DNA from 4 places in the Shewanella sp. 433 genome. Region 1 is predicted to be linked to each of the others. Evidence: predicted binding sites of a transcription regulator. Region 1 holds the regulator's gene; each other region holds the start of a gene.
The links. Region 1 encodes LexA, which represses DNA repair genes until DNA is damaged. Its sites were predicted from a motif close to TACTGTATNNNNATACAGTA; they were not measured.
Positions count from the first base shown of each region.

Region 2: recA (recombinase RecA) is a predicted target of LexA. The motif match lies at 4,705-4,724, and genes of this name have one in related genera.
Region 3: AC5YB1_RS09420 (YebG family protein) is a predicted target of LexA. The motif match lies at 5,754-5,773, and genes of this name have one in related genera.
Region 4: recN (DNA repair protein RecN) is a predicted target of LexA. The motif match lies at 3,958-3,977, and genes of this name have one in related genera.

Region 1 is NZ_CM181703.1:185,417-193,295, reverse strand. It holds gene ctaD (cytochrome c oxidase subunit I) at 1-683, opposite strand, end outside; partial or broken gene coxB (cytochrome c oxidase subunit II) at 702-1,814, opposite strand; gene AC5YB1_RS00940 (cell division inhibitor SulA) at 2,212-2,721, opposite strand; gene lexA (transcriptional repressor LexA) at 2,718-3,335, opposite strand; gene yrfG (GMP/IMP nucleotidase) at 3,685-4,356, opposite strand; gene nudE (ADP compounds hydrolase NudE) at 4,453-4,998, shown strand; gene cysQ (3'(2'),5'-bisphosphate nucleotidase CysQ) at 5,049-5,861, shown strand; gene AC5YB1_RS00915 (GNAT family N-acetyltransferase) at 5,854-6,309, shown strand; gene AC5YB1_RS00910 (MFS transporter) at 6,415-7,879, shown strand, end outside.
Region 2 is NZ_CM181703.1:3,280,900-3,288,778, reverse strand. It holds gene AC5YB1_RS14605 (peptidoglycan DD-metalloendopeptidase family protein) at 1-687, shown strand, start outside; gene rpoS (RNA polymerase sigma factor RpoS) at 765-1,739, shown strand; gene mutS (DNA mismatch repair protein MutS) at 1,931-4,498, opposite strand; gene recA (recombinase RecA) at 4,832-5,893, shown strand; gene recX (recombination regulator RecX) at 5,907-6,356, shown strand; gene alaS (alanine--tRNA ligase) at 6,555-7,879, shown strand, end outside.
Region 3 is NZ_CM181703.1:2,138,408-2,146,286, reverse strand. It holds gene pepN (aminopeptidase N) at 1-1,906, opposite strand, end outside; gene prc (carboxy terminal-processing peptidase) at 1,981-4,026, opposite strand; gene proQ (RNA chaperone ProQ) at 4,057-4,698, opposite strand; gene AC5YB1_RS09425 (GAF domain-containing protein) at 4,983-5,441, opposite strand; gene AC5YB1_RS09420 (YebG family protein) at 5,458-5,742, opposite strand; gene AC5YB1_RS09415 (paraquat-inducible protein A) at 5,990-6,604, shown strand; gene AC5YB1_RS09410 (paraquat-inducible protein A) at 6,597-7,229, shown strand; gene AC5YB1_RS09405 (PqiB family protein) at 7,216-7,879, shown strand, end outside.
Region 4 is NZ_CM181703.1:3,302,522-3,310,400, reverse strand. It holds gene AC5YB1_RS14705 (MFS transporter) at 1-226, shown strand, start outside; gene pyrI (aspartate carbamoyltransferase regulatory subunit) at 331-792, opposite strand; gene pyrB (aspartate carbamoyltransferase) at 809-1,738, opposite strand; gene recN (DNA repair protein RecN) at 2,276-3,937, opposite strand; partial or broken gene AC5YB1_RS14685 (AEC family transporter) at 4,055-4,270, opposite strand; one part of gene AC5YB1_RS14680 (IS3 family transposase) at 4,292-5,130, opposite strand; one part of gene AC5YB1_RS14680 (IS3 family transposase) at 5,130-5,394, opposite strand; gene AC5YB1_RS14675 (DUF3319 domain-containing protein) at 5,622-5,879, opposite strand; gene AC5YB1_RS14670 (YjaG family protein) at 5,886-6,485, opposite strand; gene barA (two-component sensor histidine kinase BarA) at 6,478-7,879, opposite strand, start outside.

The DNA of each region.
Region 1 (7,879 bases):
CCTGCAAGCACAGGCATGACGGCGATCAACAAGAAAGCGGTGATTAACCAGGTCCACACAAATAGCGGTAATTTCATCCAGCTCATGCCGGGGGCGCGCATATTCACAATCGTCACCACCACGTTGATGGCTCCCATGATTGAGCTGATCCCCATAATATGGATAGAAAATACAAACAGTGCCGTGCTATCAGGGCTATAAGTGGTGGATAGCGGAGCATAGAATGTCCAACCAAAGTTGGGGCCTCCACCTTCCATAAAGAGTGAGCTTAATAATATGGTAAAGGCGAAGGGTAAAATCCAAAAGCTCCAGTTATTCATCCGTGGTAGCGCCATATCGGGCGCGCCAATCATCATGGGTATTAGCCAGTTTGCAAGCCCTGTAAAGGCGGGCATGACGGCACCAAACACCATGATCAAGCCGTGCACTGTGGTCATTTGATTAAAAAAGTTGGGCTCGACTAATTGTAATCCAGGCTGAAACAGTTCGGCTCGGATCACCATGGCCATGGCACCGCCAGTAAGAAACATAATAAAGCTGAACCATAGGTATAAGGTGCCGATATCTTTATGATTAGTGGTAAATAGCCAACGTTTTATGCCGGTTGGGTGAGCTTCGTGGTGTTCGTTAGACTCTTCAATATGAGCGGCATCCATATTGGCTTCGCGCGTTGTTGTATTCATCATGCCTCCCTATTGACCATGTTGACTAACGTCAGCGGCTTGGATGATATCACCGACATCATTGCCCCAAGCGTTACGCTCATATGTCACCACAGCCGCTATCTCCTGTGGTGTTAGCTGTCCAGCGAAGGCTTGCATTGCGGTGCCCGCCTTACCATTAACCACAATATCGATATGTGCTGTGACTGGGCCGGTGGCAATGGCGCTGGCTTTTAATCCGGGGAACACTCCTGGAAGTCCCATGCCATTTGGCTGGTGGCAGGCGGCGCAGCGTGCCATGTATATCTGCTCACCTTGGGTCATAAGTTCATCCATAGATAAGGTTTGCGATAACGAGGCTTCGGTTGCGGCGGCGGCGATTGTGGCTTGGTTTTTTTGCTCATCGATCCAGAGAGCAAAATCGGCCTCAGACAACACTTCAACCACTATGGGCATAAAGCCATGGTCCTTACCGCATAGTTCAGCACATTGGCCGCGGTACGTGCCGGGTTTATCCACGCGGGTCCAAGCTTCATTGATGAAACCGGGGTTAGCATCTTTTTTTACCGCAAAGGCTGGCACCCACCAAGAATGGATCACATCATCTGACGTCATCAAGAAACGCACTTTTTTATTAACGGGAAGCACTAGAGGTTTGTCGACTTCTAATAGATAGTTTTCGCCCTTCGTTTCACTGCCTTCAATTTGTGCTCTTGGGGTAGCGAGTAAACTGTAGTATTCGATATCGTGATCAAAATAACTGTAATGCCATTTCCACTGAGAACCTGTAACCTTGATGGTGATATCCGCATCGCTAGGGTCTTCCATGGCGATAAGAGTTTTAGTGGCAGGGATCGCCATCAGGATCAAGATGACAAAAGGGACGATAGTCCAAGCGATTTCGACTTTAGTGCTTTCATGAAAATTGGCAGCCACCGCACCTTTGGAGCGACGATGGTTAATGATGGAATAGATCATCACCCCAAACACTATGATGCCGATAGCGCAACAGATATAAAGAATGGTCATGTGAAGGCTAAAAACCTTGCCACTGATCTCAGTTACCCCTAGTGTCATATTAAGGGGCATATCGGCTGCGAATATGGGTGGGGCTAGTAATAACCCGAGCAAGCTATACCACAGATGCTTCACTAGACTTCTCCTCTGTCAATTGCGAAGGCAACTACAAAGAAAAGTTACACAGTATGTCTCGGCTCTATGCAAACTTTTCAGTTCCCAAAAAAGCAACGATGACTTCACAGTGCGCTGGTGGTATTGCTGTTGTTATTGCTGGTGGTTACCACGCTTGCACTTACGGCTGACTATATCAGGCTAATTTCCGCTTTATTGGACGCAGTGAGAGATCTACACTCGTTGGCCAATGAAACAGACCACTAAATTGTTCGGATATAACAAATAATCGTTGATATCTATTACTAACTTAATCGCTGTTTAAATATTGATCAAGATCACTTTTTTTTAATTTTTTTAAAACAGCAACAAAAAAGCCCCTCGCGGGGCTTAAGTATGGAAAGTTTGAACTGTAATGCTAGTGCAGTGAACTAAATAATGATGCTTGTTGATAGCCCAGATCTTGCTCTGTCAGGGCTGTTACAGGTAAGTGACTATTATCATCTTCAATCACAACACCTAGAGCCTGGGTACTTTTGGCGACCAATTGTAAGCGGCGGCAATCGCGAGCATCGAGTGCTTGGGTCCAACTGATCACCGCACTGGATGTACCACTAGTAAGCGCTTTTTCCATCGCCCACAGTGCTTCAACTTCATCTTTGGTGTGCACTAATAAGATTCTATCCATGCGTACCCCCGCATCGGCGAGCATCTGCTTATAGCCAATATTCGGTGGGCTAATCAGTACGACCCACTGGCCTTGTTGGCTTAATCTTGCTAATTGCGGTGTTAGCGCTTGCAACTCATGCTTACCTTGGGTACGACTCGATAATGTCGCAATGGTACTGTGCTGAGTTGGTTTGTGTTGCTTATTCATATCGACCCAAAGGCCGGGATGTCGCGGGGCATTACCCATTAGATTATTCATTGCCAATCTCCGTTGCGGATAACACCTACGGCCAGCCCTTCGATGCTAAGGCTTTGGGTAGATAGGTCGACGACTATCGGTGAATATTCTTCATTTTCGGCGTGAAGATATACAGTATTACCTTTCTTTTCAAAGCGCTTTACTGTGACATCATCTTCGACGCGAGCTACGACAACCTGCCCATTACTGGCTTGCTCCACCTTATGCACCGCAAGTAGATCGCCTTCGAGAATACCAATATTTTTCATGCTATCGCCGCGGACTCTTAAGAGAAAATCAGCGCTTGGGCGAAACATCGCTGGGTCAACTTTGTAGTGTTGCTCAACATGTTCTTGGGCCAAAATGGGTTCACCGGCAGCGACTTGTCCAATCAGTGGTAAACCAAGATCTTCGCTATCATCTTCTTGAGTTAGCTTAATACCTCGCGAGGTCCCAGGCATTATTTCGATGCAGCCTTTTTTGGCTAAGGCTTTTAAGTGCTCTTCGGCCGCATTGGCGCTTTTAAAGCCTAGGCGACGAGCAATTTCAGCTCGGGTAGGCGGCATGCCTGTATCGGCAATATTGCGTTTAATTAATTCTAATATTTCAGCTTGTCTAGGGGTTAATGGTCTCATTACAGATCCTGTCTTTCCATACAGTAACTGTTAGTATATACAGTATTTAAAGTAGCGCAAGGATTAAGCATATTTTTGTCGGCAATGTGGTGGGATTTGCTTAAAACTGAAAATAAGGTCGCAGATTTATTTTTATTGCAATCTGACTTTTTTAATTTAAATCAATGTTATGAATTTAATTTTACGGAAAGGATTCATTGAGTGTCGCTGAGTGGCGCGATTGCTCTCTTATCTGTTGAGACGATTTCAGTGCCAAGTTCGGGCGGTGAAACAAATAAGCAGGCTATAGGGTTTGGTTGCACCATGCACCTGCATTTATCCTTATCTTATGTCATTGAGCGAGGAGCTATTATGGCTTACTGGCGATAAGATCATCTAACTGGTGGTGGTAATCATGGATTGCGGGAAAGTCGGTAAATATTTTATGGGGCTTTTTACTATCAGGATTGCTTATGCCAAGCAAATACCCAACTCCAGCTTGTTTGGCGGCATGTAAGATAGCTTCGCTGTCATCGATAAATAAACACCGACTGGGTTGCAATTGATATTGGTTAAATAAGCTAGACCAAAATTGAGGGTGCTCTTTAGCAAAACCTGTTTCATGGCTGGAGATCATATGGTCTAACCCTTGCGCGAGCTCTGTGTGTTCTAGTTTGAGAGCTAGGCTTTGAGGATGGGCATTGGTCACTAATATTCTGGTTTTATGCTTTTGAGTCAATGCGCGTAGAAATGGCATGCTGTCTTGGCGTAACTGTATCCTGTCGGCCAATGTGCGTTGCAGCTGCACAATATCCAGTTGCAGTTGTTGCTGCCAGTAGTCGAGGCAATACCAATCCAAGGTGCCAACCACTTGGTCGTAGGCTTGTTCTACCAAGACATTAGCTTCATTTAGAGAGATGTTTCTGCTGTGACTTAAGGTTTGCGGCACTAGCTTGAGCCAAAAATGGCTATCAAAGTGTAAATCTAGCAGTGTGCCATCCATATCAAGCAGTACAGTATCGATTTTATCCCAAGGAAACATAAGGTCAGTAAAAAAATTCTATCGTGAGAGTTGTGGATTAGGCCCATCATAGTAAGATTGAACTGTGATGCAAACGTCATTTTATCAGGGACATTCATGTCGGACCAAAAGCCACAGATATTACATACACAAGTTGTTGCCCAGAGTCGGTTATTTCAAATTGAACAAGTGCACCTGAAATTTTCTAATCAGGTCGAGCGCCAGTATGAACGTATGAAAGGTAATAATCGTGGTGCCGTAATGGTGGTCCCTGTGTTGGGTGAGCAACTGCTGCTGGGCAGAGAGTACGCCGCAGGAACCCACAGCTATGAACTGGGCTTTCCCAAAGGGCTGGTTGATCCGGGAGAGACGCCTGAGCAAGCCGCTAATCGGGAGCTGCAGGAGGAGATAGGCTTTGGGGCTAAAAAATTAACCCATTTGATGGAGTTAAGTCTGGCGCCCAGCTATTTTGTCAGCAAGATGCAGATCTATATTGCAGAAGATCTGTATGAGAGTCGCCTTGAAGGCGATGAGCCCGAGCCAATAGAGGTTGTTTCTTGGCCGCTTGCACAGTGGTCAGGGCTATTGGCATTGGAAGACTTCTCAGAGTCTAGAAGTGTGAGTGCCTTGTTTTTAGCCCAGAAGCATTTAAAACTAAAATAGTTATTTCAATTCGGATATATGCATTACCTGTCTAGGTTGTTGGAGTTGTGATGAAGCCAGAAGAGTGTGTGGAACAGGTGATCGCCATCGCCGTTGAAGCGGGAATGGCCATCAAAGATATTTACCTTGAAGGTAGCTTTGATAAAGAAATTAAGGCGGATAATACCCCTGTGACGTCTGCCGATCTCGCTGCGCACCAAATTATCACCGCTGCGCTGACTCAGCTGACTCCTGATATTCCTGTGTTATCTGAAGAAGATGCCGACATCCCGTTATCCGATCGCGTCGATTGGCCCAGGTATTGGCTGGTCGATCCGTTAGATGGCACCGGAGAGTTTATTGCTGGCAGCGGCGACTTTTCGGTGATCATCGCGTTAGTTGAGCATAATCGCCCCATTATGGGGATTGTTTATGTGCCCATGACCGAGGTGATTTATTATGCCATCGCGGGACTGGGGGCTTATAAGCGCTCAAGTAAAGGCGAGCAGCGTATTGCCAGTCGTCAATTGACACTCGATGATTCGCGCTCATTGCGCTTGGCGGTCAGTCGTCGCCAAGATCCGCAGTCGGTATTAAAGCTACTGAACCAGCCTAAACATTGTGAGCTCGTGGTGCTCGGCGGGGCAGCGCTTAAAAGTTGCTTGGTCGCCGAAGGGCGCGCCGATTGTTATGTACGCATTGGCCCTACTGGCGAGTGGGATACCGGCGCGGCACAAATTATTGTCGAAGAGGCGGGCGGGCAGATCATGGATCTTGAACTGCAGCCGCTCAGTTATAACGAACGTGAATCGCTCGAAAACCCTAATTTTATCGTGGTCGGTTCGACCCATTTACCTTGGGATGAGTTGTTAGTCAGTGAATAAGCCCGTTGATATTACCCTGCGTGCGGCGCAAAAGGGCGAACTGGCCGGCGTTTATCGGCTTGAACAGCGTGTGTTTGGCGAACATTGTTATCCGGATTTCTTTTTTCGTCAGAGTTTCGATTGTTGGCCAAGTGGTTTGCGTGTTGCAATAGATCACAATAATCGTCTTCTTGGCTATCTCCTAATGGTGCCAAGTGAGCTGCGGCATATAGGTTGGATATTATCTGTCGCCGTGGAGACACACGCCCAAGGCCGAGGTATCGGCAAACGTTTTATAATCGATGCACTTAATCACTTGGCGCCGTCGGTCACTCAGGTAATGCTCACTGTGGACCCAGCTAATCCAGCGCGTCATTTATACCTAGCATTGGGGTTTGTCGAGTTGCAAACAGAAGCTGACTATTTTGGCCCAGATGCATCACGGGTGGTGATGTGTCTGATGCGCTAAGCCTTGTCTATTGTGCACGGCCACAGCTTGGCAATGGCTTATATAACCCTCTACTGCCGTCTAAATGGTTAGGCTAACCTAAGGTCGCGGCAAGCTGGAGCAAATATGCTGTTAACAAAACGATTTTTGCCCTATTTTGTCACCCAATGTTTAGGCGCATTAAACGATAATATTTATAAAAATGTTTTACTCTTGATGGTGGCTTATAGCCAGATCAATGAGTTGCCAATCAGTATTAATTTATTTGTTAATTTGGCCGCAGGCCTGTTTATTTTACCCTTCTTTCTTTTTTCCGCTCATGCCGGGATGCTCGCTGACAATATGGACAAGGCGAAGCTTATCCGCAGACTCAAACAACTCGAAGTGGTTATCATGTCGTGCGCTGCGATGGCGATGTTGTCTCAAAGCTACATGGTGATGTTACTGCTGTTATTTTTAACCGGCTGTCAGTCGGCCTATTTCGGGCCGGTAAAATATTCACTCTTACCGCAAGTATTGGCCGAAGAAGAGTTAGTTACGGGGAATGCTTGGGTCGAAATGGGCACATTTTTAGCTATTTTAAGTGGCACATTGAGCGCCGGGCTGTTGATGACGAGTGCGCATGGGATTGTCGCCAGTGCCTTGATTGTCTTTGTACTTTCCCTGTGTGGTTATTTGGCCAGTCGTGCCATTCCGGCTTTGCCTTTACAGCATGACGCAACCCCAATTCGTTTTGCTCCTTTATCTGGCACGTGGCACGCCATTACCAAGGTGAGAAAGACGTCAAGCATCTGGGTGGCGATCATCGCCATTAGCTGGTTTTGGTTTCTCGGTGCCACTTACCTAACGCAATTTGCTTATTTTGCTAAGTTACATCTGTCGTCTGATGCTAGCGTAGTGTCGCTATTATTAGCGCTATTTTCGGTGGGTATCACGGTGGGCTCCTTTTTGTGTGAACGCTTATCCTATGGTCATGTTGAGTTAGGTGTCGTGGCTTTAGGCATGGCGGGGTTGACCCTGTTTGGCCTCGATTTAGTCTGGGCTATTCCACCAGCGCCGTTAGATCCCTCGTGGGTTTATAGTGTGGGAGACTTTATCGCCACAACAGCGCATTATCGACTGATGTTTGACTTGTTGATGGTGGGGGTCAGTGGGGGCTTGTTTATCGTCCCGTTGTACGCTTTTATCCAGTCGCGTGCTGCGCCGGGGGAATGCGCACAGGCGATTGCTGCTAATAATATTGTTAATGCGCTATTTATGGTGTGCTCGGCGTTATTGGCCATGTTACTGCTGGCGGGATTTGGGTGGAGTATCCCTGAGTTATTTACCTTACTGGCGGTTCTTAATCTGGTGGTCGCTGCCTATGTTTATGGACAAGCGCCAGAGTTTCGCTGGCGCTTTATCAGTTATCTCTTTCGTCATGTGCGTTACCGCTTCTGTGTTGAAGGGCGTGAAAAACTGCCCAAACAGGGGGCAGTGCTGCTGGTATGTCCTCATATCAACCAGTTCGATGCTTTGTGCGTGATGGGCGTATCGAGTCGTCCGGTGCGCTTTGTTATGCCATCCTCTATCATAGCGAGCTCTGTTAAGC
Region 2 (7,879 bases), 980 kb from region 1:
ATCGCTAGGCACAATGGGCTTAAAAAGCCCTATACCATCTTTCCTGGTCAGGTGTTAAATCTCAAAATGACCAAGCCCGTTGCAACTAGAGTTAAGGCTCAAAATCGGAATGGAAATACGCCTAAAGTTGCAACTCTTCCAAGTAAAACACTTAATAAACAACATGTTGAAAGTCGTGCTTCGAATAATACTACGAAAGCAACTGTTGCAAAAAAATCACTTGATCAGACCTCAAATTCTGCGTACCCTGTATCAAGTGGTCAACAACCTGTTAACAATGTTATCCACAAGCCAAAGTCGACCTTGCCACAGAAAGTACATCGTTGGCATTGGCCTGTAAAAGGAAAGTTGATTGGAAAATTCTCTGCCAAAGAGCAAGGAAATAAAGGGATTAAGATAGCTGGAACGCGAGGTGAACGCATTCAAGCAGCGGCAGATGGACGTGTCGTTTATGCAGGAAATGCGCTTCGAGGTTACGGTAATCTAGTGATTATTAAGCATAGTGATGATTATTTAAGTGCTTATGCTCATGCAGATAAAATCTTAGTCAAGGAAAAGCAATTCGTAACAGTAGGACAAGCGGTTGCGAGTATGGGGAAAACGGGTACCAATCGGGTCATGTTACATTTTGAAATCCGATACCATGGTAAATCAGTCGACCCACTTAAATTTTTGCCTAAAACATAATTTTTTTAGGCGCCATTTTGGCAATTGGAGGATAAAAACGTGCAGTAATTCAGTGAGTAAAATTTGGGAGAACTATTATGGGTCGTAAAACAACTACCGCAATAGCGGAGACCTTAGTTGACTTGTCTAAGAATGAGTCTGATGTTTCACTGTTAAATAGCAAAGAGAGCGTAAAAGAAGCCGAACTGGAACAGCAAGTACAAGATGATTTGCAAAAGAATTTAGATGCCACACAGCTGTATCTAAGTGAGATTGGATTTTCCCCCCTGTTGAGTGCGGAGGAAGAGGTTTATTTTTCACGTAAGTCCCTTAAGGGCTGTGCTAAATCTCGTAACCGTATGATTGAGAGTAATCTCAGACTCGTCGTAAAAATCGCTCGTCGTTACAACAACCGTGGTTTAGCGTTACTCGACCTTATCGAAGAGGGTAATTTAGGCTTGATCCGCGCGGTTGAGAAGTTTGACCCAGAACGTGGTTTTCGCTTCTCAACTTATGCCACATGGTGGATAAGGCAAACGATAGAACGTGCCATTATGAATCAAACTCGCACGATTCGTTTACCCATACATGTGGTCAAAGAACTTAATGTTTATTTACGCACCGCCCGAGAACTGGCGCATAAGTTGGACCATGAGCCAACCGCCGAAGAGATTGCTGAGAAGCTAGATCTTCCCAGTGCCGATGTGAGTCGTATGTTGAAGTTAAATGAGCGCATTACCTCGGTAGATACCCCGTTAGGCGGTGACAGTGATAAAGCGCTGCTCGATGTATTGGCCGATGACGACAGTGTCGGGCCTGACTATAAAGTACAAGATGAGGATATGTCTAAATCTGTGGTTCGCTGGTTAGATGAGCTGAACAGTAAGCAGCGTGAAGTATTAGCGCGCCGTTTTGGTTTATTAGGATATGAACCTTCAACCCTAGAAAATGTGGGTAAAGAGATAGGCTTGACTCGAGAGCGAGTTCGCCAGATCCAAGTAGAAGCATTGAAGCGCCTTAAAGACTTACTTGGTGCACAGGGATTGTCGGTAGAAGCTATTTTTCGCCCATAAGGTCGCAATACTATCGAGTATTTAGTATCAGCACATAAGTTTGGTGAAAAAGTAAAATAGCTAAGCCTGATTGCCGTTATTATGGATATTGTAGAATATAAAAAAGCGCACCAAAAATGGTACGCTTTTTTGCTTTTAGCATTGAGTGTCAGGCTCAATAGCCTTACTGAGCCTTAATTTTCACATGGCCGTTAACGTAATTGCTTCAGTTGATATAGCAAATCCAATGCTTGTTTAGGTGAGAGTTGATCGGGGTCGATACTGTCTAAGTGTTTAAGTGCTGCCGATTCTTCTGGCGCACTAAAGCTCATGACCTGTTGTGTATCACTTGGCAATCCATTATCTCTATCGCGGCTCTCTAAATGATGTAATTTGTGTTTAGCCGCTTGAACCACTTTACTTGGTACCCCCGCTAATGCCGCGACCTGTAGCCCATAACTCTTACTCGCCGCCCCTTCTTGCACAGCATGCATAAAGGCAATGGTGTCTCCATGTTCAATGGCATCAAGGTGGACATTAACCACATTTTCCAGTAATTCTGGCAACTGAGTTAATTCAAAGTAATGGGTCGCAAATAGCGTCATTGCTTTGAGGTTATTGGCCAGGTGTTCAGCGGCAGACCATGCCAAAGATAGACCATCATAAGTCGAGGTGCCGCGGCCAATTTCATCCATTAAGACTAAACTTTCTGGCGTTGCATTATGCAAAATATTGGCGGTTTCTGTCATCTCGACCATAAAGGTAGAGCGACCCGAAGCCAGATCGTCGGCGGCGCCAATGCGGGTGAAAATACGATCTACCGGCCCAATGGCAGCGCGCTGTGCAGGCACAAAACTCCCGATATGAGCCATTAGGGTGATCAACGCGACTTGACGCATGTAGGTAGACTTACCGCCCATATTGGGACCTGTTACGATTAACATGCGCCGCTGTGGGCTTAAGTTAACCGGATTGGCAATAAAGGGCGTTTGGCTAACCTGTTCGACAACCGGATGGCGCCCAGCATCAATATCAATACCGTTATGTGCGGTCAGTTCGGGGCGATGGTAATTGAACAGATCGGCGCGCTCAGCAAAATTGCTGATCACATCTAACTCGGCAGCAGCCCTAGCAAATAGTTGTAGCTCATGCAGTTTAGGCATGAGCAAATCGAACAACTCGTCCCAGAGTTGTTTTTCAAGTGCCAACGCCTTGCCTTGGCTCGAGAGCACTTTCTCCTCATGCTCTTTGAGTTCGGCGATAATGTAGCGCTCGGTATTTTTTAATGTTTGGCGGCGTTGATAGCTTAGCGGCACTAAGTCAGATTCTCTGCGGCTAATCTCAATGTAATAACCATGTACGCGGTTATAGCCCACCTTGAGGGTCGATGCCCCGGTTGCTTGTTTCTCTCTGGCTTCCAGATCTGCTAAATAATCGGTGGCACCTTGGCTAAGTGCACGCCACTCATCGAGCTCTTGATGGTAGCCAGGTTTTAATACACCACCGTCACGGATCAGCATGGGGGGATTATCGACAATGGCACGGCTCAGTAATGCGTGCTCTTCGGGAAATTCTCCCAGCATTATCGCAAGGTTGCTCAAATGTTGACTGTGGCAATTAGCTAATAGTTGTTTGATTGCAGGCAACAAAGATAACGATTGACGTAAGCGAGCAAAATCGCGAGGACGAGCACTGCGCAGGGCTAAACGGGCGGTGATACGCTCAACGTCTCCCAAGGTTTTTAATTGATCGTGCAGGGTTTCAAAGTCGCCAGAGCTGAGCAGTTCTTCGACCGAATCATGGCGGGCGCGGATGGTGTGATGATTGCGCAGTGGCTCATGGATCCAGCGCTGCAACATACGGCTTCCCATGGGGGTTGCTGTATTGTCGAGGATGGCGGCTAAGGTGTTATCAAAGCCACCTTGCAGGTTTTTAGTCAGTTCGAGATTACGGCGTGTCGCCGCATCGAGAATAATACTGTCGCACTGATTAAAGCGAACAATCGAGTTGATATGGGGTAAGGCGGTACGTTGAGTGTCTTTAACATACTGCATCAGACAACCCGCGGCCTGAAGCGAGAGCCTAACGTCACCTAACCCAAAGCCATAAAGATCTTTGGTGCCAAATTGTGCCAGTAATAATTGATAGCTAGTGTCGTAGTCAAATTCCCACTCTGGGCGCCGACGTTTACCATTAAAGCTGGCAATAAGGCCCATCTCACTAAAATCTTCACTGTGTAACAGTTCGGCAGGATTAGTGCGCTGTAATTCAGCTTCTAACGCTTCTCTGCTGGGAAGTTCAGTGACAACAAAACGTCCTGAGGAGACATCTAGCGTGGCATAACCGAAGCCGACTTTGCCATGATATACCGCTGCCAATAAATTATCTTGCCGCTCTTGTAATAAGGCTTCATCGGTTAAGGTGCCAGGCGTGACGATACGTACCACTTTGCGTTCAACTGGGCCTTTGGACGTAGCCGGATCGCCCACTTGTTCACAAATGGCCACTGACACACGTAATTGCACCAATTTTGCGAGGTAGCCTTCGACCGCATGATAAGGAATACCCGCCATAGGGATAGGGTCGCCGCCACTCTTGCCGCGAGCGGTTAATGAGATCCCCAGCAGCTCAGAGGCTAACTTGGCATCATCATAGAACAACTCATAGAAGTCACCCATACGATAAAACAGTAACATATCAGGTGCTTCGGCTTTTAGCGTCAGATATTGACGCATCATTGGGGTGTGTTTCTCGAGGTTTTGAATATCAACTGCGTTCATGAAGTAACCAAGGTATCCTGCAAAAAAAGCTCAGCATAACAACCCTTAGGTTGCTAGCGTATGATTGGCGCCAATATTAGCAATAATTTCACTTTAACGGGCGTATTTATCCAGCCAAAATTGTATTATTTAAACTCAACTGAGCTCAACCCTAGGCTAAGTGGCTGTTTTAAAGTTAGTAAAAAATAATCATCAACAGTACTTGATACTGTATGATTGTACAGTATACTAGTCAGCATATTGAGACACATAAAGCACAGCTCGTTGTAAGCGCTATGCTTTATCCTAACGGATTTACCACAGCGCAACGCCTGTGATAGAGAGGAAAGCACCATGAAGATAGATGCAAATAAAGAGAAAGCCCTTAACGCGGTTCTAGGTCAAATTGAGAAACAATTTGGTAAAGGATCCATCATGAAGTTAGGTGAAAACCGCTCTATGGATGTTGAGACTATCTCTACAGGCTCTCTATCATTAGATGTTGCACTCGGTGCAGGTGGTTTACCCCTAGGCCGTATCGTTGAAATTTATGGCCCTGAGTCATCAGGTAAAACCACCTTGACCCTTGAGGTGATTGCGGCAGCGCAGCGTGATGGCAAAGTGTGTGCCTTTATCGATGCCGAGCATGCGCTTGACCCGATTTATGCGCAAAAGCTAGGTGTTGATATTGATAACCTATTATGCTCTCAACCAGATACGGGTGAGCAAGCGTTAGAGATTTGTGACGCCTTGACTCGCAGCGGCGCGGTTGATGTGATCATTGTCGACTCGGTGGCTGCGTTAACCCCTAAGGCTGAAATTGAAGGTGAGATCGGTGACTCACACATGGGCTTAGCGGCGCGTATGATGAGCCAAGCAATGCGTAAGCTTGCCGGTAACCTTAAGCAATCTAACACGCTACTTATCTTCATTAACCAAATTCGTATGAAAATTGGTGTGATGTTTGGTAACCCAGAAACCACAACAGGTGGTAACGCACTGAAGTTTTATGCCTCGGTTCGTCTTGATATTCGCCGCACTGGCGCGATTAAAGATCGTGATGAAGTTATAGGTAACGAAACTCGCGTTAAAGTGGTTAAAAACAAAATTGCTGCGCCGTTTAAGCAAGCTGAATTCCAAATCCTTTATGGCGAAGGCATCAACCGTACAGGTGAGTTAGTCGACCTAGGTGTAGCGCATAAACTGATTGAGAAAGCCGGTGCTTGGTACAGCTATAAAGGTGACAAGATTGGCCAAGGCCGCGCAAACGCCGGTAAATACCTAACAGAAAACCCAGAAATTGCCAAAGAGATCGATACCGCACTGCGTGCCATGCTGCTTGGTGGCCAAAAAGTGGCTGCTGAACCTGCCGTTAGCGACGAGAATATCGACTTAGAAACAGGTGAAGTGTTTTAAGTACTAACTTGTTATGACAGCTTCTGCTATGCATATCGCGGTTGGGCTCCTTGCCCGCCGCGACTATTCACGCCATCAAATCAAAACTAAACTGCTTCAAAAAGGCTTTGAGTTAAGCGAAATTGAGCCTGTACTCGACCGTTGTGTCGATAATGGTTTTTTAGATGACGCTCGCTTTGCCGCCTTATTACTGCGTTCTCATATTAGCAAGGGCCATGGTCAAAACCGCATCCGTCAATCGATGGCGCAAAAAGGATTATCGAAAGAGGCGATTGAAAGGGCATTAAACAATAGTGATTGTGACTGGTTTGAGCTAGCAAAATCAAAAGCCAATAAAAAATTTGCTAATAATGGGCCTATTAGCGATCAAAAAGATCGTGCTAAACGTGTACGTTATTTAATGGGCCAAGGTTATAGCTTCGATCAAATCGCCTACGCGCTAGAGGTTGACTCCGATATATGATGATTCATGTTTGCTTGCTTCAATAATCATGTCTGCTGGTTATTTCCCTTCTGTACTTGCCTTTTTGTTCGTTTATCTCACTTCCTAGGTTAAACCTCTGGTTGTTCAACAATAGACTGCTTATAATGTTGGGCTAACTATGAGTGTCGGTGAAGTTTCAATTGTCACCGCGAATGTAACCTAATTCAGGATGATTTCATGTATCAAACCACTGCAGCGCTGAGAAGTGCTTTCTTGGAGTTCTTCCGCAGAAATAGTCACCAGGTAGTGGACAGCAGTTCACTGGTACCTGGCAATGATCCGACCTTGTTGTTCACCAACGCAGGTATGAACCAGTTTAAAGATGTCTTTCTTGGTGAAGATAAGCGCGATTACACTAGGGCGACAACCTCGCAACGCTGTGTACGCGCTGGTGGCAAGCACAACGATTTGGATAACGTAGGTTATACCGCGCGTCACCATACCTTTTTTGAAATGCTTGGTAACTTCAGCTTCGGCGATTATTTTAAGCAAGAAGCAATCACCTTCGCTTGGACCTTTCTAACGGAAGAGTTAAAGCTGCCCAAAGAACGTCTGTGCGTCACGATTTATGAAACCGATGATGAAGCCTTCGAGATTTGGAACAAAAAGATTGGTGTTGCGGCTGAAAACATTATTCGTATCGGTGATAACAAAGGCGCTGCTTACGCTTCAGATAACTTCTGGCAAATGGGCGATACCGGTCCTTGTGGTCCTTGTTCTGAAATTTTCTATGATCATGGCGAGCATATCTGGGGTGGCCGTCCTGGCACGCCAGAAGAAGACGGTGACCGCTTCATTGAAATTTGGAACATCGTATTTATGCAGTACAACCGTCAAGCTGACGGTGCCATGGAGCCACTGCCTAAGCCTTCGGTTGATACTGGTATGGGCATTGAGCGTATTGCCGCCATTATGCAAGGCGTACATTCCAACTATGAAATCGATATTTTCCAAACCCTGATTAAAAAGGCCGCTGAGATTCTGAATGTTAGCGACCTTAACAATAACTCGCTAAAGGTTATCGCCGATCATATTCGCTCTTGTGCCTTCCTGATTGCCGATGGTGTGATGCCATCGAACGAAGGTCGTGGTTATGTATTGCGCCGCATTATTCGCCGTGCCGTGCGCCACGGCAATAAGCTAGGTGCTACCGAATCATTTTTCTACAAGCTAGTACCGACGCTGATTGATGTGATGGGCGATGCAGCGAAAGGCCTTAAAGAGACACAAGCCATTGTAGAAAAGTCGCTTCAAGCGGAAGAAGAGCAGTTTGCGCGTACCCTTGAGCGTGGTTTAGGCATTTTAGATAATGCCCTTAATGGGCTCGACGGCAAGGTACTTGACGGCGAAACGGCATTTAAACTCTATGATACTTATGGCTTCCCTGTCGATTTGACGGCTGATGTGTGCCGCGAACGTGATATTACCGTAGATGAAGCCGGTTTCGAGGCCGCGATGGCTGAGCAGCGTCGCCGCGCCCAAGCGGCAGGGCAGTTCGATGC
Region 3 (7,879 bases), 2.0 Mb from region 1:
CAATCACAAATGTGCGCGCCATTGACAAGGCATCGATATCGACCTCATTAGCTTGCTCAATCAGGGTCGACAGATTGGGAAAATGTAATATTTCGGCCAATAAAGCCTGATCAAGATTGGGCTCCAGCAATAAGCCTTTTATCGCATCGATTAAACGGCTATCGGTATGCATGCTTTGGCCAGCTTGAAGGCTAGCGACATTGTGCCACACTGACTGGCTAAATAACGCCACCGATGCTTCCCATTTAGCCACTTCACTCGAGGCAAAGCGGATTAAGTGGAGCAACTGCTCAATACTGTAGTCAAACAGCAATTTTACTGGCGCCGAGAAATTTTGTAATAACGACGGCACAGGGGCACTTGGCAGATCATCAAACACAAAAGTCTGCTCTACTTGGGTGACATCGAGTACCCGATTGAGTATCGATTCACCCTCTACGCTCAGCAGTTCGAGATCAAACGGAATATGTAACGGCCATTTTTCTGCTTGCTCTGCGGTAGGCAATGTACGCTGCGAAATATGTAAGCGATATTGCTTCGCCCCAGAATCATATTCCTCTTTGACTGTGACCAAGGGCGTTCCCGATTGACTGTACCAACGTCTAAACTGGTTTAAATCGACGCCGCTGGCATGCTCCATCGCTGCCACAAAATCGTCACAGGTGACCGCCTGACCATCATGACGTTCAACATAACATTTCATCCCAGCCTGAAAGCCGGTTTCACCTAACAAGGTGTGCATCATGCGGATCACTTCAGCCCCCTTGTTATATACCGTCACGGTATAAAAATTATTCATCTCAATGACCGATTCGGGACGAATGGCATGAGCCATCGGGCCGCTATCTTCGGCAAACTGTTGATTTTTAATGACCTTAATAGCATGAATACGATTAACTGCCCGTGAACCAACGTCTGAGCTAAATTCTTGATCTCGAAAAACGGTTAACCCCTCTTTCAAGCTTAATTGAAACCAATCACGACAGGTGATGCGATTGCCGGTCCAGTTATGAAAATACTCATGGGCAACCACAGACTCAATGCCATGATAATCATCATCCGTTGCCGATGCGGTGTCGGCCAACACGTACTTGGTGTTAAACACGTTTAGGCCTTTATTTTCCATTGCGCCCATATTGAAAAAATCGACAGCAACAATCATGTAGATATCGAGATCGTATTCCAAATCAAAACGCTGCTCATCCCAAGCCATGGACTTTTTAAGTGATGCCATCGCATGATGGGATTTATGTAAGTTACCTTTATCCACAAAGACTTGCAGTGCAACTTCGCGACCGCTTTGGGTCACAAAACTATCTTGTAATACATCGAAATCGCCTGCTACCAGAGCAAATAAATAAGCAGGTTTTGGAAACGGATCCTGCCAGCGGACAAAATGACGACCACCATCAAGCTCACCAGTTTCTACTTTATTACCGTTACTGAGCAAATAAGGAAACGCTTGCTTGTCGGCTTCGATCCGCACAGTGTAAATCGCTAACACATCGGGGCGATCGAGAAAGTAAGTGATGCGTCTAAACCCCTGCGCCTCACATTGAGTACAGTAGGCGCCATCTGACATATAAAGGCCTTCGAGGGCTGAATTTGTGCCCGGGTCAAGGCGGGTGATCACTTGCAGTTCAAATTCGGCGCCGACATTTTCCAGCCACAACAGACCCTCTTCGACTTGATAAGGATACGGCTTACCATTGACGGTCAAGGTTTCAATCGACAGCGCTTCACCATCGAGTCGTAAGGAAGTCGCGTTGTCATTTAGACGCCGTACTTGGCTAGTTGCCGTCACTCTGGTCTCGCTACCAGCCAACACAAAGTCAAGCGCTACATGGGTGATAGTAAAGTCTGGCGCACGGTAATCTTTTAGGTATTTCGCTCGAACTTGCGTCATCACAGTTCCTCTTATCACTTAAAATTTGATAAAAAAAACGCGCCAATAGCGCGTTTTTCATTTTGCTAAGTCGATTACTTAGACTGATTTTTAGCCATCTGTTCCATGTCGACCATATCAAGAGTGATATACACGGTTTCGTCTAAGAATGCATCGGGTAATGTCATCTCATCATCGGCATCGTCAAGCGATGTCAGTGGTGCTAAGCCTTTTGCAGCGCGGCGTTCGTTTAAACGTGCTAACTGCTTACTATCATTAGCCTCACGTTCGGCAATACGTTCTTTTTCCACCAAAGAGACACTGGTTTCTTTATGGCTTTTCTTGAATTCAGCAATATCCTGATAAATATAACTAAATTCGACATCTTGCTTAATGCGCTGTTGATGGCGGCCATCTAAATTAACCACCAAATTCGGATTAATGTCACCTAGGGTGCTGTATTGCGCCATTGGCACCTTATCCCACGGTAATGCATTATCTTCTTCCGCTTCACCATATTCACCTGGCTCTAAGGCGCTAGGGAAAGGAATATCGGGCGTGACCCCTTTAATTTGGGTGCTGCCACCATCGATACGATAAAACTTAGCGATGGTGTATTGCACATGGCCAATCGGTTTATCGTACATATCATAGATACGCCCAAGGCTTTTATGCTGCTGTACTGTGCCTTTACCAAAAGTCGACTCACCGACGATAAGTGCACGATCATAATCTTGCAACGCGGCGGCAAAAATTTCAGATGCCGATGCGCTGTAACGATCGACCATCACAGTCAATGGACCAGAATAAGCAACGCGGCCATCATTATCACGATTTTGTGAAACTCGGCCATTCGCATCACGAATTTGCACCACAGGACCTTGCTCAATAAACAAGCCTGTTAACAAGGTGGCTTCAGTTAACGCGCCGCCACCGTTGCCACGCAGATCTATGACAACCCCTTCAACGTTTTCTTGTTTAAGTTTAGTCAGCTCTTTAAGCACGTCTTGTGACAGGTTCATGTAAAAGCCAGGGATCTTAATGACACCAACTTTACGACCAGCGTAATCTCCGCTTGAAGGCTCAATCACCTCGGAGGTCGCTGCGCGATCTTCTAGGCGAATTTTATCCCGAACAATAGTCACATAAGTAGGTTTAGCTGAAGAACCGCCTTTCTTAGGTAAGACTTGCAGTACCACTTTACTGCCTTTTGGCCCTTTAATGAGTTCAACAACATCATCGAGACGCCAACCAATCACATCGACTATCTCTTTTCCTTCTTGGCCAACACCTACAATGCGATCTTCAGGGGAGAGTTTTTCACTGTTGGCCGCAGGACCACCAGCGACCAAACTTTTAATCACAGTGTAATCTTCATCCATCTGCAGCACCGCGCCTATGCCTTCAAGGCTCAGGTTCATTTCCATTTGGAAACGTTCTGCGTTACGCGGAGAAAGGTAGCTAGTATGTGGTTCTACCGAGCGAGAAAAGGCATTCATCACACCTTGAAAGACATCTTCGCTTTTGGTCTGACTCAGACGTTTGATGGCGTTGTTGTAACGCTTTTCTAACACGTCAACAATTTCATCCCACGTTTTACCAGTAAGTTTAAGATTGAGGGCATCATATTTTACCCGTTGACGCCAAAGCTCATTAAGCTCTGCTTCATCTTTGGGCCAAGCAGCTTCTTCTCTATCATACTGATAGTTGTCACCAGGAACATTAAAGTCAATTTCGGTATCAAGCAGGGCTAACGCATAGGCAAAACGGTCATAACGACGTTGCTGCACCAGATCAAACATCTTATAGGCGGCAGTCAAGTCACCACTTTTGAGCATGTCGTCAAATTCTGTAGCGTAGACCTTAAAGCTATCGACATCACTTTGTAATAACACATTACGACGGTAGTCGAGTTGCTTTAAATAGCGGTCGAACACCTGCGCAGCAAACGCATCATCAAAATCGAAACGATGATAGTGATTACGCGCATAGGTGTCCGCCACTCGCTTACTCGCCACTTTATGTTGTGGCTCTTGATTCAGAGAGGGCAACTCGCTTGATGGAATTGTAGGCGTCAATGCCCAAGCCGAGAATCCTACAAAAATGCTGGCAATTGAAGCTACCAGAGTTAGTTTTCGCATCAACAAGTTACTCCTTTTACAATGAAACAGTTATAGCAGGATATGTTCAACCTTCACTTTGATGGTTAATCCTGAATCTAACTGCACTTGTATATCTTCTTTTTTGATGTCAAGTACGACACCTGATACTGGCGATTTACCTAGTTTGACATTGACACGTTGATTTGGTTTCAACTCGCCTAATACCGCAGGTGTTAAATTTTGTACTGCAACTTCTGGTTTAGCGACTTTAACCGCAGTGGGTTTACGCTTAGGCGCAGGCTTTTTAAATGGCTTCTTTTCAGCCTTAGGCTGATTATTGTCGCCCTTACTCGCTGCGGCTTTGGCTAGACGTTTAGCCTTGGCTTTTTCCTGACTTTCTTTCAGTGTAGCTTGTGCATGATCGATATGCTCTTGCTCTAGCTCACCACATTCATTGCCGTCAAGGTCGACACGCTGTGCCCCAACTTTGATGCCTTTAAGATAGCGCCAGCTACTAGTATAGCGACGTAAGGCAATTCTCAATTGAGTTTTACTGACTTTAGAATCATCAGCTAACCTTTCAGCCAAGTCCTGAAACAATCCAATTTTAAGCGGTTTAGTTTCACCTTCAGCAATAAAGCACAAAGGAAATGTTTCATATAAATACGCCAGAATAGCGTTGGTGTCGGTCAACTTTTCTGTTGATTCCATCATTACTTCCACAGTTTAAAAAGGGGACTATCACCTCACCCAACTTAATGTTGGCGGGCGTGTCGTTCATATTTGTTAGGGGCGGTTAACGGGCATTATCTCACCTAGTGTAGCTACACCCGTTAGCGTTACGTCCAACATACCTTATCAATTACACTTAACAAACGCCAAGTATTCATTTCAAGTAATGAAATGTCACCCAGCATTTTGATATTCGTTAAGCCGCCTATTATAAGCTTGCTAGCTATGAATGCGACCATCAATTGTGCAAAATTGGTGTTAGTTTAAGCAAATAAAGCTTTTTCCAGACTTTTTACTACTAATTCAAGGCCGTTTTCGTCGGCTTGATCAAATCTAGATATTGATGGGCTATCGATATCAAGCACAGCAATCACTTGACCATCGCGCCTTAATGGAATGACGATTTCAGAATTACTCGCCGAATCACAGGCGATATGGCCCGCAAACTGGTGAACATCAGCCACGCGTTGTGTGGTATTGCTTTGCGCTGCTGTGCCACAAACCCCCCTCCCCATAGGAATGCGGGTACAGGCAACCTTGCCTTGAAACGGGCCTAAAATCAGTTGTTCGCCTTCAACAAGATAAAATCCCGCCCAATTGATATCGTCAAGGTTGTCATTGATCAATGCGGAAAAGTTAGCCATGGCTGCGATAAGGTTATCTTCGCCACTGAATAATGCTTCGGTTTGGCGAGCTAAAGTGTCATAACACACGGATGTCATAGGGTTTCCTAATAAATTATGCTGTTGCTTCGGTTTTTTTACTGGCTTTTTTTACTGCTGCAGGTTTCGTCACCGCACCGCCCTTTAATAAGCCCATCAGTTGATCTTTGTTTTCGGCTAAATAGAAACTGAGCTTCTCAATCGCATCATCATCGAGTCCTAGCTGAGCCTGTTCGATAAAAGGAAGTAGATTATCTGCGATATCGAGCATCTTATCAAAGGCGTCAGCCTCCTTTTTAGATGTGAATGTCATCTTCTCAACCCCTTCTCTGACTACGACAAATTTCGTTATAACTGCCATGCCTGTCCTCACACTGTTTTTATATACAGTTGTAGAATCTCATAAATACAAGTTGTTATGCAAGTGTTCAAATTTATCTGATAGAATCTTGTTCTATTATTTCGTTAGCAATAGTGATGTTGTCTTATCACAATTGCTAAACGCTTGCAGCGTACAACAGCTTTTTGGATCTGAAGAAATTAGGGGCAACCACCATGTTATTTGCTCCCAAACGATAGGAATACCCATCATTACTTCCGATAGAAACGTGTTAGATAAGAGCATTATCCTATGCCGCTCCTGTGACCTCATCGTCAGCAAGCGGGCGCTTCCTATTGGGGTAAGAGCCCTTTGCCCTCGTTGCCATAGTAATTTGTACGACACCCCCTATTGCTCTATCAACGGTATGCTCGCCTTATGTATTACCGCCTTGGTACTGTATTTCCCCGCCAATATATTCCCTGTATTAGAGCTGCATTTTTTGGGCAGCGTGCGTACCACGACAGTGGTAGAAGGAGCGATGTCGGTGATATCTCAAGGCTACTGGGTAGTGGGGATCGCGGTTATGATCGCCGCGGTTATCGCTCCTGGTTTACTTATCCTATCAGTGTTGGCACAAATTTTAATCGTTAAATATCAAATAAAAAAGTCATTTTTTCGTAATATTTATAAACAACTACTGCGCTGGCATAGCCTGTTGACAGAGCTAACAATGCTAGAGATATACATGATCAGTATCTTTGTTTCCGTGTTTCAACTCTCCGACTACACCGACCTCTATTTTGGTATAGGGACATTCTGCTTCAGTATTTTATTCATTGTGGTTATTTTCTTGCAGCGTGAATATGATATCGAGCATATGTGGAACCAGCTCAATGACTAACTCTCATCGCAACTCGCAAGGACAAGCTGCAGGGATCACCAGTTGTCCTACTTGTGCAAAACTTTGCCGAATTGAAGATACCTATTGCCAACGCTGTGGTCAGTACGTACAGAGTCGAGACTACGCCAGCATCCAAAAAAGCTGGGCGCTGTTGCTCACCGCCGCCATTTTGTTAGTGCCAGCCAACTTATACCCAATCACCATTATGACTAGCCAAGGCCAAGTCAGGCGTGACACCATCTTTAGCGGTATTAATCATTTAATCCATTTAGACTTATGGCCTATTGCCATCATTTTATTTACCGCCAGTATTCTCGTACCTATGCTGAAAATTATCGGTTTAGCGACCTATCTGCTCGCCATAAGTCATCGTTTACCAATTTCAAAAAAAAGATTAATGGCAGGCTTTCATATCATTGAATGGATTGGTCGCTGGTCGATGTTAGATCTGTTTGTCATATCAATAACGGCGGCTTTGGTTAATATGGGGCAAATATTTGATGCCAAACCTGCACCGGCTGCTACGGCGTTTGCCTTAGTCGTCTTATTGACACAGCTGGCAGCAAAAGTATTAGACACCCGTTTACTCTGGGACCGATTGGAAGCGAAAGATGACAAAAATTGAAACACCTAAAGTGGTAAAGAAGAAGTTATTTTCGCCGATTTGGCTGTTACCTATCATCGCACTAGCGCTGGGCGCTTGGCTGGGCGTTAAGAGTATCCGAGAATCGGGTATCGATGTGCGTATCCATTTTCCAAGTGCCACTGGTATCGATGTCGGTAAAACCTTAGTGCGTTATCAAGGTTTGACCGTCGGTAAAGTGGTCGACATTAGTATCGATGATGCTCTGCAAGGGGTGAATGTCGATCTATTAATGGATTATCGCTCCACTCCATTTTTAAAAGACAACACCAAATTTTGGCTAGTCACGCCTAAAGCCTCAATTACCGGTGTTGAAGGACTCGATGCGCTTTTTTCCGGTAACTATATTGCCATTCAACCTGGAAATGGTAATGAACGCCGAAAGTTTATCGCCGAAGATCAGGCTCCACCAGTTGCCCCAGGCTCCGACGGGTTAATGGTGCAATTAAGCAGCCCAACCTTAGGCTCACTCGATATCGGCTCGCTAATCTTTTATCGTCAAATCCCTGTCGGTAAAATTTTCAGTTACCGTTTAGTCAATGATAACCGCATTTTATTTAATGCATACATACAGAAACAGTACACACATTTAGTAAAACAAAACTCGCAATTTTGGAATGTCTCAGGCTTAG
Region 4 (7,879 bases), 960 kb from region 1:
TCATCTACCGGCGGTTAACAGTGCTGGGGCGCTCGCCGCATTAATGCAAGGTGGCGGCTTTTTGATTGCCGCCGCCTTTCCGCTGATGTTTGCGCAGTTATTGCAGTGGAGTGGTGATTTTGGCTATGGCTGGATGATGCATCTGGTGATGGTGTTAATTACCATGGTCATTTGCATCAACTTTAATCCGAAACGTTATGCCCAGGTGATGTGCGCTATTGATTGAGAAGAGTTTTATTAGTGCGCACATGACTGATTACCAGTACAAGGGGAAAGCCTGCTCAATGTTGAACAGGCTTGTTAGTTGTGAGTGGCTGAAAAAGTGGCGGCTTAGTGACGCTCGGTCACTATTTCACGTGAGAACACCTTCTCGCAGTATTTACATTTGAGTTGTACATCTTGCTTTTTAGCGCTGACACTAAAGCTGCTGTCTACCGGCTCATTATGGGTGATACAGTTGGTATTTGGGCACTTAAAAATGGCGTTGATCCGCTCTGGTAACGACAGGGTCAGTTTTTTTACCACTTCATAATTTTCAATCTGATTAACCGTAGCGTTAGGGGCATACAGGGCTAATTGATTCGCCTGATCTGGGCTGATAAAAACATTTTCAATTTTAATCAGATCTTTAGCGCCCAAAGCAGAGGAAGGCAGATTAAGACCAATCGTGACACGTTGATTGGTTTTATGCATCTGAAACAGCTTAAGCACTTTAATCCCCACATTGGCAGGAATATGGTCGATAACAGAGCCATTCTTTATGGCTTCAACTTGTTGCGTTTCCTTGGTCATGGTGATTATCTCCTGCTTAAAGTTGTTCGTTCAGTACTAATGCCAGCAGTGCTTCACGGGCGTAAACCCCGTTTTGCGCTTGCTGGAAGTAATAAGCGTGCTTGGTTTTATCGACATCGACAGTGATTTCGTCAACACGTGGCAATGGATGCAATACCTTTAGGTTGTCGCGTGCGTCCGCTAGCATGGCTGAATTTAGAATATAAGCGGCTTTCATGTGCGCGTACTCTGATTCATCGAAACGCTCTTTTTGAACTCGGGTCATGTACAGTACATCAAGCTCAGGGATCACCTCTTCCATAGTGGCATGCAGGCTGTAACTGATCCCTGCTTGGTCTAACTCTTCACAAATGTAATCTGGCATGGCTAAAATTTCGGGAGCCACAAAGAAGAAGTTAATGTTATTAAACTTAGACAGTGCTTGGGTCAGGGAGTGGACGGTGCGACCATATTTTAGATCGCCAACGAAGGCGATATTTAAGTTATCTAATCGCCCTTGAGTTTCAAAAATAGAGAAGAGATCCAATAAAGTTTGTGTTGGGTGTTGGTTGGCACCGTCACCACCGTTCACAATCGGTACGCCGTTAGAGAACTCTGAGGCCAGACGGGCTGCGCCCTCTTGTGGGTGACGCATTACAAATGCATCGACATAAGATGAGATCACCTGCACTGAGTCTGCTAGTGTCTCGCCTTTTTTGGCCAGCGAGGTGTTGCCACCGTTATCAAAGCCAATCACAGTGCCGCCTAGGCGTTGTACTGCGGTTTCAAAAGAGAGGCGAGTACGTGTTGAGGGTTCAAAAAAACAGCACGCCACGACTTTATTTTTTAATAGTTCTGGATTTGGCTCTGCTTTTAATCTTCCAGCAGTTTCAACGATGAGTTCAAGTTCATTTCGGTTTAATTCCGGAATGGAGATGATATGTTTTTGAAACAACGAGTTCGCCATGGCTTCTCTTCCCTATAAATAGATAACGGATACAAATGGTTTTAAACTTTTTCTGCCACTGACATTCGAGATGAGCATCGAATAGCCTCGGGCAGATAGTCGTTTAAACTTGCCGGCTCTACGCAAAAAGCAGACAAAAAAAAGCCCCCTTAAGCAAGGAGGCTTTTTTTTGAAATCGAAAAACAGAAACATAAAACCAACGCCGCTTCTCGACGATAATGAGTCAAGTTGTGCTTAACTGTCTGGTTCATTGTTGCTCTCTGTTTTGAAAAATTCCGAGGGATTATACGCCCATTTTTTGCGATCGCAAGAGTTTGTATGAACTCGTTATTTTGAAAGCTTGGTGTCGCAGTGAATCAATTAAATGCTGCTTAAGACTTCGGCCGAGTCGTGACTTATATGGTTTTGTTTTTTCTTGCTAGGAGTTATGGAGAGCGCAATTCGCTCATTAAGTACAATGGGATGAGTGAGTTTAAATAGTGAAACACCGATATCAAAAAGCGAAGGTATTTCCTTCGCTTTAGGTGTTGCCAGTCTTTAACCTCTGAGTAGTTCTTTGGCGTTGGCTAGGGTGTTACTGGTAATGGTATCGCCGCCAAGTAAGCGGGCGAGCTCCTCGATGCGTTGGGTTTTATCCAGCGGTACCATAGAGGTCTCGGTTTGTCCGGCTTTACTTTGCTTATTCACAAACATGTGTTGATGACCATTTCCGGCGACTTGGGGCAGGTGGGTTACACATAGCACTTGAGTCGATTCACCCAGTGAGCGTAGCATTTTTCCCACCACAGCAGCAGTTGGCCCCGAGATGCCCACATCCACCTCATCGAAAATAAGCGTTGGTGTGGCGACCTTTTTCGCCGTGATCACCTGAATGCCAAGGCCGATACGTGACAGTTCCCCGCCTGATGCGACTTTCGAGATAGGTTGCAGTGGCTGCCCTGGGTTAGTGGTGACTTGAAACTCGATGGTGTCACAACCGTTGGGCGACATGATCGCTTCGTTAAAGCGGATATCGATAACAAATTTACCCTTAGGCATGCTGAGTTCATGAATCGATTGGGTCACCTGCTTGTCAAGTTCTTTGGCATAACGGCTCCGGCTTTGGCTGAGCTTTTTAGCATGAGCAATGAAGCCTAGCTTGCAGCTTTGCAGCTGCTCAGCGATTTCGTCAAGCTTCTCTTCGTCTGAGTCTAAGCTGCTTAGCTCTTGATTTAAGGCTTGATGGTGCTGATAAAGATCTTTGGCACTTACGTGATGCTTGCGCGCCAACTGCATGATTTTAGAGAGGCGCTGTTCAAGGTAAGCAAAGTGATCTGGGTCGAGCTCTAATCCATCGAGGTAGCGTTGCAGCTCGCTGCTGCTCTCTTGCACTTGGATTAAGGCGTCATTGAGCATATTGCCAATGCTGTTAAGGGCGGTGTCATAGCCCTCAAGCTCTTGAGCTTGATCTATGGCTAAGTTGAGCACCGATTCTACCGCACCTTGCTCGTTGTCTTGCAATAGGAAGAGGGTGTGTTGGCAGGCTTGCACTAAGGCGGTGCCGTTAGCGAGTTTTTTATGCTCGGCTTCTATCTCGTCAAATTCGTGCTCGCCTAAATCAAAGTCATTAAGCTCCTCAACTTGGTATTGCAGCAGTTGCTTACGGGCGATGCGCTCATGTTGCGACTGTTGTAGCTGTTTAAGCTCTTTTTCAATCAGTTTGTAGCGTTGATAGCTCGCACTGACGCTGTCGAGCAGCATGCGGTGGTTAGCATAGCTGTCGAGCAGTGTCAGTTGATGCTCGCTCTTTAACATGGCGTGATGGGCGTGTTGTCCGTGGATGCCGATCAGTAATTGTCCAAGTGCGCGAAGTTGACTAAGCGGTACTGGATTGCCATTAATGTAGGCGCGTGAGCGGCCGTCACTGTTGATGGTGCGCCTGAGTATGCATTCATCATCAAGATCAAGGTCGTTATCTTCGAGCCAGCGCTTTGCCAAGGGAATATCGAGCAGAGAAAAGCGGGCGCTGACCTCGGCTTTATCTGCGCCGGGTCTAACGGTACTGGCTTCGGCGCGATTACCCAGACACAGGCCTAGGGCGTCGATAGCGATAGATTTTCCGGCACCGGTTTCACCTGTGATACTGGTCATACCGGCTTTGAAGTCGAGCTCTAAAAAACGAACAATGGCAAAGTTATTGATGCTGAGCTGGCAAAGCATAATGACATCCTTTCACAAAGTACTGTATTAATGCACAGTATATACTGATTTTTTATACAGTAAATACCTGTGTGCTTTTTGTTCGCGAATTTTGTTGAATTTAAGGTTATGGCAGCGCTACAGCAAATGGTCAAGTAGTGGCAGTACCGCAAAGCTCAGTACTATCCCTAGGCTGATATTTTGCGCGCTGACGGTGGCATTAGTTTGAAAGCGGTGCGCCAACAGGTAGACGCTAGCTGCGGTGGGCAGCGCCGCGAGGAGTACCGCCATCTTAAGCAGTGGGCCGTTAACGCCAAAGGCTTTACACAGTAGGTAGGCAAGCAGAGGTTGTAATGTAACCCTCCCTTATATCGATCATATTTTGAGAGAGTTTTCCTCAATTAATCGCTCATATAATTTAGGCGGTAAATCATTCAGTGATTCATGTGGCCGATCATAATTATATTCTTCAATCCAACTATCTGTGATTTCCCTTACTTCAGTCAAGCTATTGAACAAGTAACAGTCTAATACTTCATTTCGATAAGTGCGGTTGAATCGCTCAATATACGCATTTTGCGTTGGTTTTCCTGGCTTAATAAAATCTAACTTGATGCCATGTTCTTCAGCCCATATCTCAAGTGCATGTGAGATAAATTCTGGCCCATTATCTTGCCTTAATCGCTTTGGGTAACCACGGTAGGCTGCGATTCTATCCAGCACGCGTATAACCCTCTGTGCAGGTAAGCTCGAGTCCACTTCGATGGCTAACGCTTCACGATGATAATCATCAATGACATTAAATGTTCTGAAAGACTTGCCTGAAAATAAGTTATCACTCATAAAATCCATAGACCAGCATTCATTAGCCTTTGCTGGAACGGCCAGTGGCTCAGGCTCTCGAGAAGGTAAGCGCTTTTTACCTTTACGCCGTAAGTTAAGCTTCAAACCACAATAAATACGGTACACACGTTTATGGTTCCATTTATGGCCTAGGAGCCGTAGCCGCTTAAATATCTTCCGAAACCCATAGGCCTTATGTTTTTCAGCAATGTCTGATACTGCCTCAATAATATCATTATCATCTATACGTTTAAGTTGATAATAATATGTGCAACGACTGATGTTTAACGCATCACAAGCCAGCACAACACCTAGGCCAAATTCATTAATGGCATAGTGGGCTAATACCTTTCGTTCTGCTGGCCTTATAGCTTTTTTTCAACAATATCTTTGAGTGCCATATTTTGTAAGCTGACATCAGCAAACATCTTTTTAAGTTTGGCGTTCTCGGCTTCTAATTCCCGCATACGGGTTAAGTCAGAGGCTTGCATCCCACCGTACTTAGATTTCCATTTGTAATAGGTACTTTGACCTACATTATGTTTGCGACATAACTCAGGCACAGTCTGTGCACCAGACTCGCCTTCTTTGAGGATGTTGATAATTTGGCTTTCAGTAAAACGTGTCTTTTTCATGTGATTCTCCATTTGGTTTAGTGTAAATGGAAAACTCTATTTAAAACATTCTGATTTTAAGGGAGGGTTACAATAATGATTAAACCCAAATATACCCCAAAGATAAGCCGACCCTAGCATGTTTACGTCGGTGCCCGCTATTGAGCTAAGGTCTAATGCGAATTAACGTAAAGCCACTTGACTGCATATGGTGCCGTTAATGGGCAATATTAACTTAACTAACTGGGCTAATTGCGTTTATTGGAGCGGCGGATATCAGGTGACTGAGAAGGGCTTTTAGTTGAGCGAGATAGTGGGCTTGCTTCTGTCTTTGCCGCGTGGGCGTTGACCGCTGGCAGCACGCCCAGTTCTTGATAGAAGTGTATCTGACGCCGTAATTCAAATAAGGAGCCACTGCGGCGTTGCTCCCCTATGGTGAGTATCCAAGAGTCGGTTAAGCCATCGCGGTTGGTTAATAGATAACCTTGGTAGATGAGCTTCTTCATCTGCAGTTAAGCGACTGAAATGCCGATGTTAGATACGCCTGCTTCGATAATTTCTTTACGGAGGCCTTTGACAAAGTCGGCGCTGATTTTAGGGTTTTGCTCGATGAGATCGAGTAATGATGCCTGCAGCTCTTTTTCTTCAACCATTACGGGGTGGTTGAAAATAAAGTCATCTAAAGTGGCTTCATCCATCTCATCTTCGATAGTGGCTTCAATATAATTGGCGACCGTGCTCGAAGAGAGTTTGCTGATGTTGATGATATCGTCTTCCACCTTACTTTGCAGTGCGCTCAATAGTGAGGTTAATGCCACTGCGGCGTCCATAGCGGGATAGACACCGTAGGCGTCAAAGTCACTTGGCTCTGGGGTATTGAGATCGAGTCGCTCAAGATAGATGTCGATGTTGAGTTTCAGCTTTTTATCATACATTGACTGCCATAACAGGTTTAGCACTGTGTCTAATACCTGTGGATCGCCAAATTCACACACTTCACTAAATAGCTGGTAGTTGGGATACATGCGCTGGCACAGCGCGATAGCAAACAATTTTTTTTGCTCAAGCTCTAATGCTTTTAATCGTTTGAAGAACCCTGGTTTATTACTCATCGATCACATCCATAGATAACTGGGATATTACTTGGTTAGTGGCAGATTCTACCTTAGAAAGCTCATCAAGTAACTCTAGTATTTCAGGTTCTACCTCTTCGACGCTAGCGCCATTTTTAAGTGATGATTCAATTTCTTTACATAAGCGTTGGGTAGTGGGTACGCCGCAGTAGCAGCTGGCGCCATGGAGTTTATGCACATGGGCTAGCATCGCTTTGGCATCGAGGGTATCAAGCGCCAAGGTAAGTTGATTACGGGTTTCTGGCAGCGAGTCTAACAACATCTGTAACATCTCTAGTGCCAAGTCGGCTTTTTGATTCGCCTGAGTTAAACACAGTTCCCAATTGAGTGTCTGCTGTTCAAAGTGGGTAAACTTGGGGCGCACCTTCCAACTGTTAATGACCTCTTTGAGTGCTGCCTCGTCGATGGGCTTGGGCAGGTAGCCGTTCATGCCACTTTGGTTAATGCGTTCACGCTCTTCGGCGATGGCATGGGCGGTGACGGCAATAATAGGGGTGTTGCGATTTAACGAATGCTCACGGATCTGTTTAGTGGCGCTAAAACCATCGATTCCGGGCATCTGAATATCCATAAAGATTAAATCGAAGTGGCGTGATTTGGCGAGTTCGACAGCGGCCTTGCCGTTGTCGGCGACTGCCACGTGGGTGACGATTTCACGCAGTAAGGTGTCGATTAATTTAAGGTTGGCCGGATTATCATCGACCGCCAGTACGCTAAGTGGCTCTCGGTTTAACACCGGCACAATACGTAACGGCTTAGGTTGTGATGCTAGCGGTGCGCGGTAAGGGTGGATGAGGGTGTTTGCCAATTCACGTTCGCCGATTGGGGCGTGCACAATTTTGTCGACAGCCGACTGGATCACATCGAAACTCGTGGTGGTATTGTTACTGTTACACACATAGAGTGAGTAATCGCTAATGTGCCTAATTCGAGTCAAGGTATCGAGCAGTAAGGGGCTTTTGGCCAGCTCATTACAGCTGATAATGGCGTAATCGAAACGCTGGCTTGTGTTACTCATCAACGCATCAAGTTGTTGCAAGGTGGTGATAGCAGTTACCTGCATTTGCCAGTGCTGCAGTAGATGTTCATGCACCTGGCGCGACAGTTTTCTGGGCTCAAATAGTAAAATTGATTTATCTTTGAGCTTATGGGTATCTAAAGGCTGACTAATCGGATATTGGCTCAGTTTGAGTGGCAAGGTAAACCAAAATGTTGAGCCTTTGTCAGGGGTGGAGTTACAGCCGATTTGGCCACCCATCTGATTAATCACCCGTTTGGTGATGATGAGTCCTAAGCCCGTGCCGCCAAAGCGGCGTGATATGGATGAGTCTGCCTGACCAAAGGCTTGAAATAGTTGGCTTTGATGATGCTTA